One region of the Sphingobacterium sp. UBA7038 genome, then DNA from elsewhere that is predicted to be linked to it. Evidence: riboswitches for the same ligand, from Rfam matches in the RefSeq annotation. Region 1 holds a riboswitch; the other holds the start of a gene.
The links. A riboswitch is a leader RNA that binds a small molecule or an ion and turns the genes downstream of it on or off. The one in region 1 is predicted to bind S-adenosylmethionine.
Positions count from the first base shown of each region.

Region 2: another riboswitch for S-adenosylmethionine. It lies ahead of metE (5-methyltetrahydropteroyltriglutamate--homocysteine S-methyltransferase); the one in region 1 lies ahead of B3H30_RS14115 (O-acetylhomoserine aminocarboxypropyltransferase/cysteine synthase family protein).

Region 1 is NZ_DLAV01000020.1:120,300-125,072, reverse strand. Features, by position in the region: gene B3H30_RS14120 (homoserine O-acetyltransferase family protein) at 1-900, opposite strand, end outside; gene B3H30_RS14115 (O-acetylhomoserine aminocarboxypropyltransferase/cysteine synthase family protein) at 934-2,244, opposite strand; SAM riboswitch class I at 2,506-2,618, opposite strand; gene B3H30_RS14110 (FUSC family protein) at 2,801-4,773, opposite strand, start outside.
Region 2 is NZ_DLAV01000030.1:35,778-40,550, reverse strand. Features, by position in the region: gene metE (5-methyltetrahydropteroyltriglutamate--homocysteine S-methyltransferase) at 1-2,109, opposite strand, end outside; SAM riboswitch class I at 2,188-2,291, opposite strand; gene B3H30_RS19410 (response regulator transcription factor) at 2,476-3,165, opposite strand; gene B3H30_RS19405 (sensor histidine kinase) at 3,268-4,773, opposite strand, start outside.

The DNA of each region.
Region 1 (4,773 bases):
GATGAATTGTTGCTCTTGTGGCGGAAACAACAAATCTGTATTAACGCTCAGGACTAAAGTTGGACAATCAATGCTCGCCAAAGCAGATTCAATAGATCGTCTTCCCCGACCTAAATTGTGACTGTCCATTGCTTTGGTCAGGAAATAATAGCTGTACGCATTATAGCATTTCACCAATTTTTCACCCTGATAGTTCTGATAGGAGGATGCTTTATAATGATCGAGTTTTTCGTTATCATCTTCCTTTTGCGTGTTGGCATACGTTGTATAGTTGCGGTAAGACAACAGTGCCATAGCGCGTGCAACTTTCAATCCTTTAGCTCCACCATCAGGGTGATTGGCGTAAAAGGTTCGATCAGTTGTAATGGCCAGACGTTGACTTTCATTGAATGCAATACCCCATGGTGAGTGGACGGCATTTGTTCCAACCACGATGAGATGGTTGATGGCTATACTGTGCGATACGGCCCATTCCAATGCTTGTTGACCGCCTAATGACCCCCCGATAAGGATCTCTATTTGTTTGATTTCCAGGTGGTCCGCAAGGACTTGATGTGCGTGAACCAAATCCCTCACTGTGAATTCGGGGAAAGATAGGTAATAGGGTTGTCCGGTTGCTGGGTTTACAGATAGCGGATTACTGCTATTATATGCTGATCCTATGACATTGGCACAAATAATATAATAATCGTTTGCATCAAACAACTCACCTGTTCCAAAAAGACCGGACCACCAATCCAGCACATCTGCATTGGCCGTTAATGCATGGCAAACCCAGATCACATTGCTGCGATCTGCGTTGGGTTTGCCAAATGTTTCATAACTGATTTGTAAATCAGTAAGCTCTCTTCCATTTTCAAATACAAAAGGCTCCGGGTGCAGATATATATGCTTACTCATTTCACGTTTAAGTTTTAAGCCGAAAAAATCTGATTATTTAATTTTATCAAAAGCTTGTTGTAAATCAACTTTGATATCATCAATATGCTCTATTCCTACAGAAAGACGTAATAAGCCTTTGAAGACTCCGGCATTGGCTTGATCTTCATCACTCAATTGTTGATGGGTTGTAGCTGCTGGATGAATAATCAATGACTTCGTATCACCAACATTGGCTAAATGACTGATCAATTCTAAGCTGTCGATAAAGCTATTGGCCTTTTGCGCTGCGTCACCTTTAAGCTGGAAAGAAAGTACCGCGCCATAGCCATTTTTAAGGTATTTTTGTGCGTTAGCGAAGCTCGGAGAGCTTTTTAATCCCGGATAGTTTACTTTTTCTACCTGTGGATGCGCCTCAAGCCATTTTGCGACCTCTAAAGTGTTGTCTACATGGCGTTGCACCCGCAAAGACAAGGTTTCAAGTCCTTGTAATAATAAAAATGAATTGAAAGGGGAGAGTGCTGGTCCGAAATCCCGGAGCCCTTCCACACGCGCCCGAATGGCAAATTGAATATTTCCGAATGGTCCGCTTTCACCGAAAACTTCGGAAAATACTAAACCATGATAGCCTTCAGATGGTTCGGAAAATTGCGGGTATTTTCCATTGCCCCAATTGTAGTTTCCGCCGTCGACGATGACACCGCCAATGCTTGTGCCATGTCCACCGATCCATTTAGTTGCCGATTCAACAACCACATTTGCACCATACTCCAGAGGTTTAAATAAATAACCTCCGGCTCCAAAAGTATTGTCGACGATTAATGGTAAGTCATATTTTTTTGCTACGGCAGCAATTTTTTCAAAGTCGGGAATATTGAAACTTGGGTTTCCGATTGTTTCAACATAGATTGCTTTTGTTTTATCATCAATGAGCGCTTCAATTTTATCGGCTTCGGCGTCTGTTGCAAAACGAGCTTCGATGCCTAGGCGCTTAAAAGAAACTTTAAACTGGTTGAATGTACCGCCGTATAAGTTGGATCCCGCAACAAAATTGTCACCACTTTCCAAAATATTATTTAAAGCTATAAACTGTGCCGCCTGGCCGGATGCAACAGCAACAGCTGCAACTCCACCTTCCAGTGCCGCAATACGTTGTTCGAAAACATCCGTAGTAGGGTTCATAATCCGTGTATAAATATTACCGAACTGCTTTAATGCAAATAAGTTTGCGCCGTGTTCGGCATTTTCAAATACAAAAGATGTTGTTTGATATATAGGAACTGCTCTAGATCCCGTAGTAGGGTCAGCGACTTGGCCAGCGTGAACCTGAAGAGTTTCGAATTTTAAATTTTTGTTTGAAGACATAATATATCAGATTTTAAGGGTTCAAAAAGAAATTGCAAAGTAAAAAGAGAAGCATACACACCTCCTTGAAGGGTCTGTTAAATCTTTATCCAAGAAAACGGAAATGATTTTTAACAAGCATGGAAGTGCATATGCATACGCATTCGCATTCGCATCGATACAATTGTACGATGGGTTACACTTTCGCTTATCGTGCGGTTCACTTGTGTTGAACCTGAATTTTTAATGGACTTCAGTAATTTAATAATCATTGTCTTATGTCATTTATATGCTCCAAAACGATATTGTTTTGGACAGGAATTGGCACCTTTTCAAACAAATTGAAGGTTGCCAGTGGGTCATTGAGCCAGTCTCTCGCCACTTCTTTATAAATCAAGACCTACTGATGAAGGGAGGTGTTGATTAGAAATCTTCTTTCGAAGACGACACAAATATAAACTCTTTTTTTATTAAAGCAAAAGAAATGGTATTTTTTAGTTAAAGGAATTTTGAATAACATGCCGATTGGCATCGCATATCTTCCGATGAAACCGCAAAAGTAACTGTCAATCGGGTATTATGATTTCTTTAAATTGATCCGTTCTGCAGTTTGATTTAAATCTGTTAGGAGAGGTTTAAGCGCATCGATTCTACTATGGATATCATAGGCGAGGTGGCGATTCGTCTTTTTGTTTAACGATAGCGAGAGGCCCACCAAATGGGAATTGACCTGATATGCGAGTGCCTGAAAATGGTGAATATGTGACCAATCCATCCATTTGTGCTCGGGTTCTTTTTTCATTTGATTAATGGCGTCTGAAAACAGGGCCATGGCGGTCTGCGCCTTTTTACGAGCCAGTCGTATATCAAACGAACTTTGTCTTTCGTCCGACAGACGGTTATTGATGATCTGGAAATAATGCGCGTTGTAAAGGGATACCTCTTTTGCCAGCTGAACCATGCCTGTGCTCTGGCGTACAGGTATCAAGAAATAACCCGCTATAGCCAAGAATGCTCCAATCAGTGTGAAAAGTATTCGGCTGCCTAAAATGAGATTGATGTTGCCTTCGAACAGATTGAGTGCAATCACAATTCCCAAGGTAATGAAGATGACACTGACCATATAGTTAGATCGGTTGAACAAAAAGAATCCAAAAAGACCCAATGCAGCTATGGTTAGGAGTGCTGGAAGAAAATGAATAGAAATTAAGCAGAACACACCAACTATAATACCCGAGAATGTACCGACAATACGTTCTATATTACGGGTTTTTGTCATTGAAAATGCTGGCCTGGCAACAATAGCGATCGTCAGTAAGATCCAATAGGTATATTTAAAATCCAAAAATAAAATACCGATCAATGCACCTGTTCCAAAAAGAAGAGCCATCCGAACCGCAAATCGAAAAAGCGGATTATTCAGATGGAGTTTACTTTTTAGATCAGCGAGATTACGTAATGGTCGACTGATAAATTGTTGGTACTCGCTGGTGTCAATCTTATCCTGAATTTCCTGATTTTGATAAAAAGCGACCTGGATTCTGTTGAGTACATCAATAATTGCTTCGATGTTGCTTATGATCGAACATAATATACCTTTTGCTGGATCGGCCTGTTGTTCTTGAATTTCTTTTAAATCCCGTAAGAGGGCATTAATTTTAAAGTTATTATGGTATAATTGATGTGCATACCGGAACCTCTTGTTGGGTTGTGAAAAGCTATCGATTTCTAACGCTAATAATTTGATTGTGTGACGAATTAAGGGGAGGCTGCCCGTGTCTGCAAGATTTTTGCGAATTGCATCGTAGTCATGATCAAGCGCAATAATTAACTCATGGAGGTCAATTAATCCATAAACCTGACTGAGCCAATAATTGCTTTTATGCCACTGTTGGCTTATGATTTTTTTTTCTCGAAACAGAAGAGACCTGATTTGTTCCTGCTGTTCGCTGATCTGGCCATGAATTTTTCCTACGCGACTGTACGTAATATTCAAAGGAATATCGGGATCGTAAGACTGTGATCGTATCAATAGAAATTGGGACAATCCATGAAAGCCATTAGCCATGGCATGTTTTAAAGAGCGATAAGGTTGTATATAGGCTTGTAAAAGGCTAAAAAAGTAATATATTATGGACCCTGTTGTAATCTGTAAGCTAACCGCAAAGGGGTGTTGTGGGGCCATTCCGATCACAAAACTCATGAGAATCAATGTCATGTTTCCAATTGCAGCATAGCGGGCTCCAAAAATGCCGTATAAGGTGCATATAAAACCGGCTGACGCTAGCACGATAACCAAGGGCCAATGATAGGGAAATACAATAGCTGTAAACAATGATGCAATAAAGAAGGTGGGAATACATACCAGAGCTGAAGAAAGTTTATCTTTTCTGTTGCCAGGAGGATCGGTGAGTGTCGTTAACAACGATCCGACACCGATTCCGATAGCCGTGCTCGCTTGCGCTCCCAATAAATAGATCGCCAAACTTGGCAAAATACTGACTGCAACATTACGTAATGCGTCTCCAGCATGCTCGCCATGCATAAATC
Region 2 (4,773 bases), on a different contig from region 1:
AATATCATTTGGATATTTGAAATCACCGGCGAAAGCATTCAATAATTTCATTTGAGAACGTGAAGTCTCAATCGTGATAACATCGGCATCCATTGCAGCGATATCTTCGATCACATTATTGAACTCAGAATAACACATGTGTGTGTGAATCTGTGTATCGTCTTCAACATTTGATGAAGAGACACGGAAAGCACGTACTGCCCAGTTCAAGTAATCTTTTTGATCAGCTTTACGTAACGGTAATCCTTCACGGATAGCTGGTTCATCGATTTGTATGATTTTGATACCTGCTTTTTCCAAGGCTTGTACTTCATCCAAGATCGCCAATGCAATTTGGTAAGTCGTTGTTGAGCGCGGTTGATCGTTACGTACGAAAGACCATTGTAAGATTGTTACAGGACCAGTCAACATACCTTTAACCGGACGATTTGTCAATGATTGTGCATATGAAGACCAACGGACAGTCATATCTTCAGGACGGTATACGTCACCATAGATAATCGGAGGTTTTACACAACGTGAACCGTAAGATTGTACCCAACCATTTTGTGTGAAAGCGTAACCAGCCAATTGTTCACCGAAGTATTCAACCATGTCATTACGTTCGAATTCGCCGTGTACTAATACGTCGATATCCAATTGCTCTTGAAGACGGATGGTGTTTTCTGTTTCTTCTGCGATTGCTTTATCGTATTCTGCCTGCGTAATAGCACCCTTTTTCAGATCTGCTCTCCATTTACGAACATCTTTCGTTTGTGGGAATGAACCGATAGTTGTGGTCGGGAACGCCGGTAAGTTGAATTTCGCTTGTTGCGCTGCTTTACGGTCTGCAAATGCTGAAGTGCGTTTTGCATCGTCATCAGTAATATTGCTTGTACGTGTTTTAACCTCTGGTTTGTGGATCAATGGAGAGGTACGGCGGCTTTCAGCAGCCGCTTTGTTCGCTTCGAAGCGTTTTGCTGTTTCAGCATCAACTTCTCCCTCCGCTAGTACGGCTAAGTCTTTTACTTCAGCTAATTTTTGTTTAGCAAATGCTAACCAGTTTTTTACTTCAGCTGGTAGCGATTGTTCATTGTGTTCATTGTCTAAGTCAAAAGGAACGTGCAACAGTGATGAAGAAGGAGCTACCCATACACGGTCTTTTCCTAATGCATCAACAGCCTGTTTGATTTTAACCAATGATTTTTCGTAATCATTTTTCCAGATGTTACGGCCTTCAACAATACCTAAAGATAATGTTAATGAAGCAGGAACTTTAGCCAATACCGTATCCAATTGATTTTCACCGCGTACCAGATCCAAATGTAAAGCATAGATAGGTAGGTTAACTGCGATATCTTCGTTGTCTTTTAAAGATTCGAAGTAAGTCGTTGCGATTAATTTGATATTTTTTGCTGCTGCAGCTAATTTTTCGAAAGTAGGTTGATATAAAGCTTTTACTTTAGCATCTAAATCCAATGCTAAGAAAGGCTCGTCAATCTGAACATATTGTGCACCAGCATCAGCTAGTTTAGCTAGTATTTGCTCATATACTGGAATAAGTTTATCCAATAAATCGATACGGTCGAAGCCAGCTTCTTTTTCTTTACCGATCAAAAGGTATGTAATAGGACCTAATAGAACTGGTTTAGTATCGATGCCCAATGATTTTGCTTCGTTGTATTCATTTAAGAATTTTTCGGAAGTCAATTTGAATTCTTGATCTTTGGTGAATTCTGGTACCATGTAGTGGTAGTTCGTATCCAACCACTTGGTCATTTCCATTGCAGTCACGTCGATTCCTTCTTGTTGGAAACCGCGCGCCATGGCAAAATATAGATCTAAACTGTAATTGTTGTCTACTTTATTCAATAAAGAATGGTAGCGAGCAGGAATTGCACCAACAGTGAGGGTTAAATCCAATACTTGATCGTAAAAAGAGAAATCATTGGAAGGGATCAAATCTATTCCAGCATCTTTTTGTGTTTTCCAATTGCCTTCACGAATTTTTTTTGCTGTGTCCAATAATTCCTCAACAGAAGATTTTTTAGCCCAATAGGCCTCATTGGCTTTTTTCAATTCGCGGAACGCGCCCACACGAGGGTAACCTAAATTGTTAGTCAATAACATAATGAATGTTTTTAATATTTCTTTTTCAACTATATTTCTTGCTAGAGAGAGAAGGACACACTAGAATTTGGTGACTTCGGCTTATCATTCCCATATCAAGTAGGGTAGAATTTAGCACCTTGTCAAGGGACAGGTTGCTAAGGCTTCATCGGGTCTATTCCCTCTGCCTTTCTCTATAAGCGACGCTAAGTTAGAACATTTCTTTTTGAAATGCAAATTTTTTATAAAAGTGCGTCAATTTTTTATATTCTACTAAGGATGAAATTGTTTTGTTCTTTTATTTTCATCCACGAATTCGAGTAAGTCACGCTTGAATACGTGTGTAGCATAAAAAGGGGAATGACTATATTTTTCATTCCCCTTTTTTTAGCTGACCAAAAGTTTGTAACCTTTTCCGTGCACATTGACAATTTCAACTTTGCTATCTTCTTTTAGATATTTACGAAGTTTACTGAGAAATACATCCATACTTCTACCCGTAAAATAGTTATCATCATGCCATATTTTTAACAACGCTTCTTCCCGGGTCAGCACATCATTTTTCTTTAAGCAAAGCAAGCGGAGTAGTTCAGCTTCTTTCGTGGAGAGTTTTTGCATCTGTCCTTTGTAAGAAATCTGCTGACTTGTATAATCAAAGAAATAATCGCCAATTTCAAATTTATCCGCAACCACTTCTTCTTCTTTGTCTCGAACACTGCGTTTCAGCAAAGCATTGATGCGGAGCAATAATTCTTCCACTCGAAAAGGCTTGGTGATATAATCATCTCCTCCTAGCTCAAAGGCTTCGGTCTTATCTTCCATCATCCCCTTTGCTGTGGCAAAGATAATAGGAACAGTATTGTTTGTTTTTCTGATTTCACGTCCAACTGTAAATCCGTCCTTTTTTGGCATCATGACATCAAAAATACAAAGGTCGTAGTTATTTTTTTTGAATTGAGAAATCGCTTCATCTCCATCCGTGCATAATGTGACGTCAAATTTTCCCTTTAATTCGAGATAGTCTTTTAAAAGATCCCCCAAATTAGGATCATCTTCTGCTAATAATATCTTTTGCATAATGAATATATTAATTTTCACCAATGTCCCTTGATGCTGATAAATCAGCCTTCCTCAACCTTTGAAATTTTTTAAAGAGGAAATATACAAAAAAGGAACGTTTTATTTTTTAATAGGCAAAATTACTTCAAAGGTCGTGCCTTTATCTTTTTCACTTTTAACTGTAATTTTTCCGTTCAGCCTTCTCAGAATGTCCTGTACATAACTTAAGCCAAGGCCAAATCCTTTGACATTATGAACATTCCCAGTTGGAATACGGTAAAACTGGTCGAAAATCTTTTGCAGGTGATCCCGGCTCATCCCAATACCATTGTCGGCTATGGTGACAACAATGGTGTCGCCAACATTTTTTGAATTGATGTTGACATGTAAATCTCCTTTGCTGTACTTGATGGCATTATCCAAAAGATTGTAAAATACATTGGAAAAATGTAACTCATCACCAACGACAACATCCTTGGTCGCTGCAAGATCTATACTGAATTTCCCGCCAATATTTTGCATCCGTAGCTGCATACTGTCCGTTACTGCCGAAACAAGATCATTGATGCATACTTCTACCTGGTCGAGTTTTAGCGTTTCTTTTTCTAGTCTTGCCAAATCGAGCACACGTTCAATATGATTTCCGAGTCTAACATTTTCGTCGTAGATGATATTAGCCAATTTCTGAACGCGCTTGTGGTCGGCATTGATGTCTGGATCTTTAAGTGACTCACTGGCAATCATAATTGTTGCAACAGGTGTTTTAAACTCATGCGTCATGTTGTTGATGAAATCCGTCTTCATTTCCGAAACTTTCTTTTGTCTGAAGATGATAATCAGTGTATAAGCAAAACACCCCACCAACAAGAAAAGCAGTGCCAGCATGGGCAGCAACAGATAGCCCATATTATCGGCAATTATCGCCTTTTTATTGGGGAAATAGATGGTTAATTTTCCTGGCGCAGCACCGATATCACCTTTAAAAAGTGCCGTTGAGTATTTGGTTGTATTTGTTGGGTTATTTAAAGCGGCTTCGTTTAAAATATTATTTAGTAATATATTGTTTGTGCTCCATATTTCAATATTGAAAGGAGCTTTAATGTCGCGTTGAGCCAACTCCTCTTTGATAAGTTCTTGAACGATGATCACATTCAATCGATCCTTTAATGGACGTTTAGCAAGCTCCATTCCAATAGCAATATCTTCGATGTAGTCTGCTTTTTTGCCGCCCAGCATGGCAACGGAATCATATACATTAAAGCCACTCCACGCGTTTTTTCTGTTGAGGATATCCAATCTTTTTTCCAAATCAGAAATTGTTTTCGCAAGTTTCGCATTCTCTCTTGGAGGTAATGTGGCTACCCGGAATTTTGTTTGTTGATTGACCAGTGGGTCCATTAGGGGGATAACAAACCGCGTGCTATCGTCCTTCCCATTGATCTGATCATCTACCTTTGAAGCATTTAACATGATAAAAGCCTGTACCAAATTATCGTCGGTAAGCTCATTTGAAACAGAAAATTTGATAAATTTCTGGTACTCCGGTCTTTTGATGTATGTTTCGTAGAATGAATTTTTGATTTCAATTACATTTGGATACAATGCACGTAATTGGTCTTCTTGCTC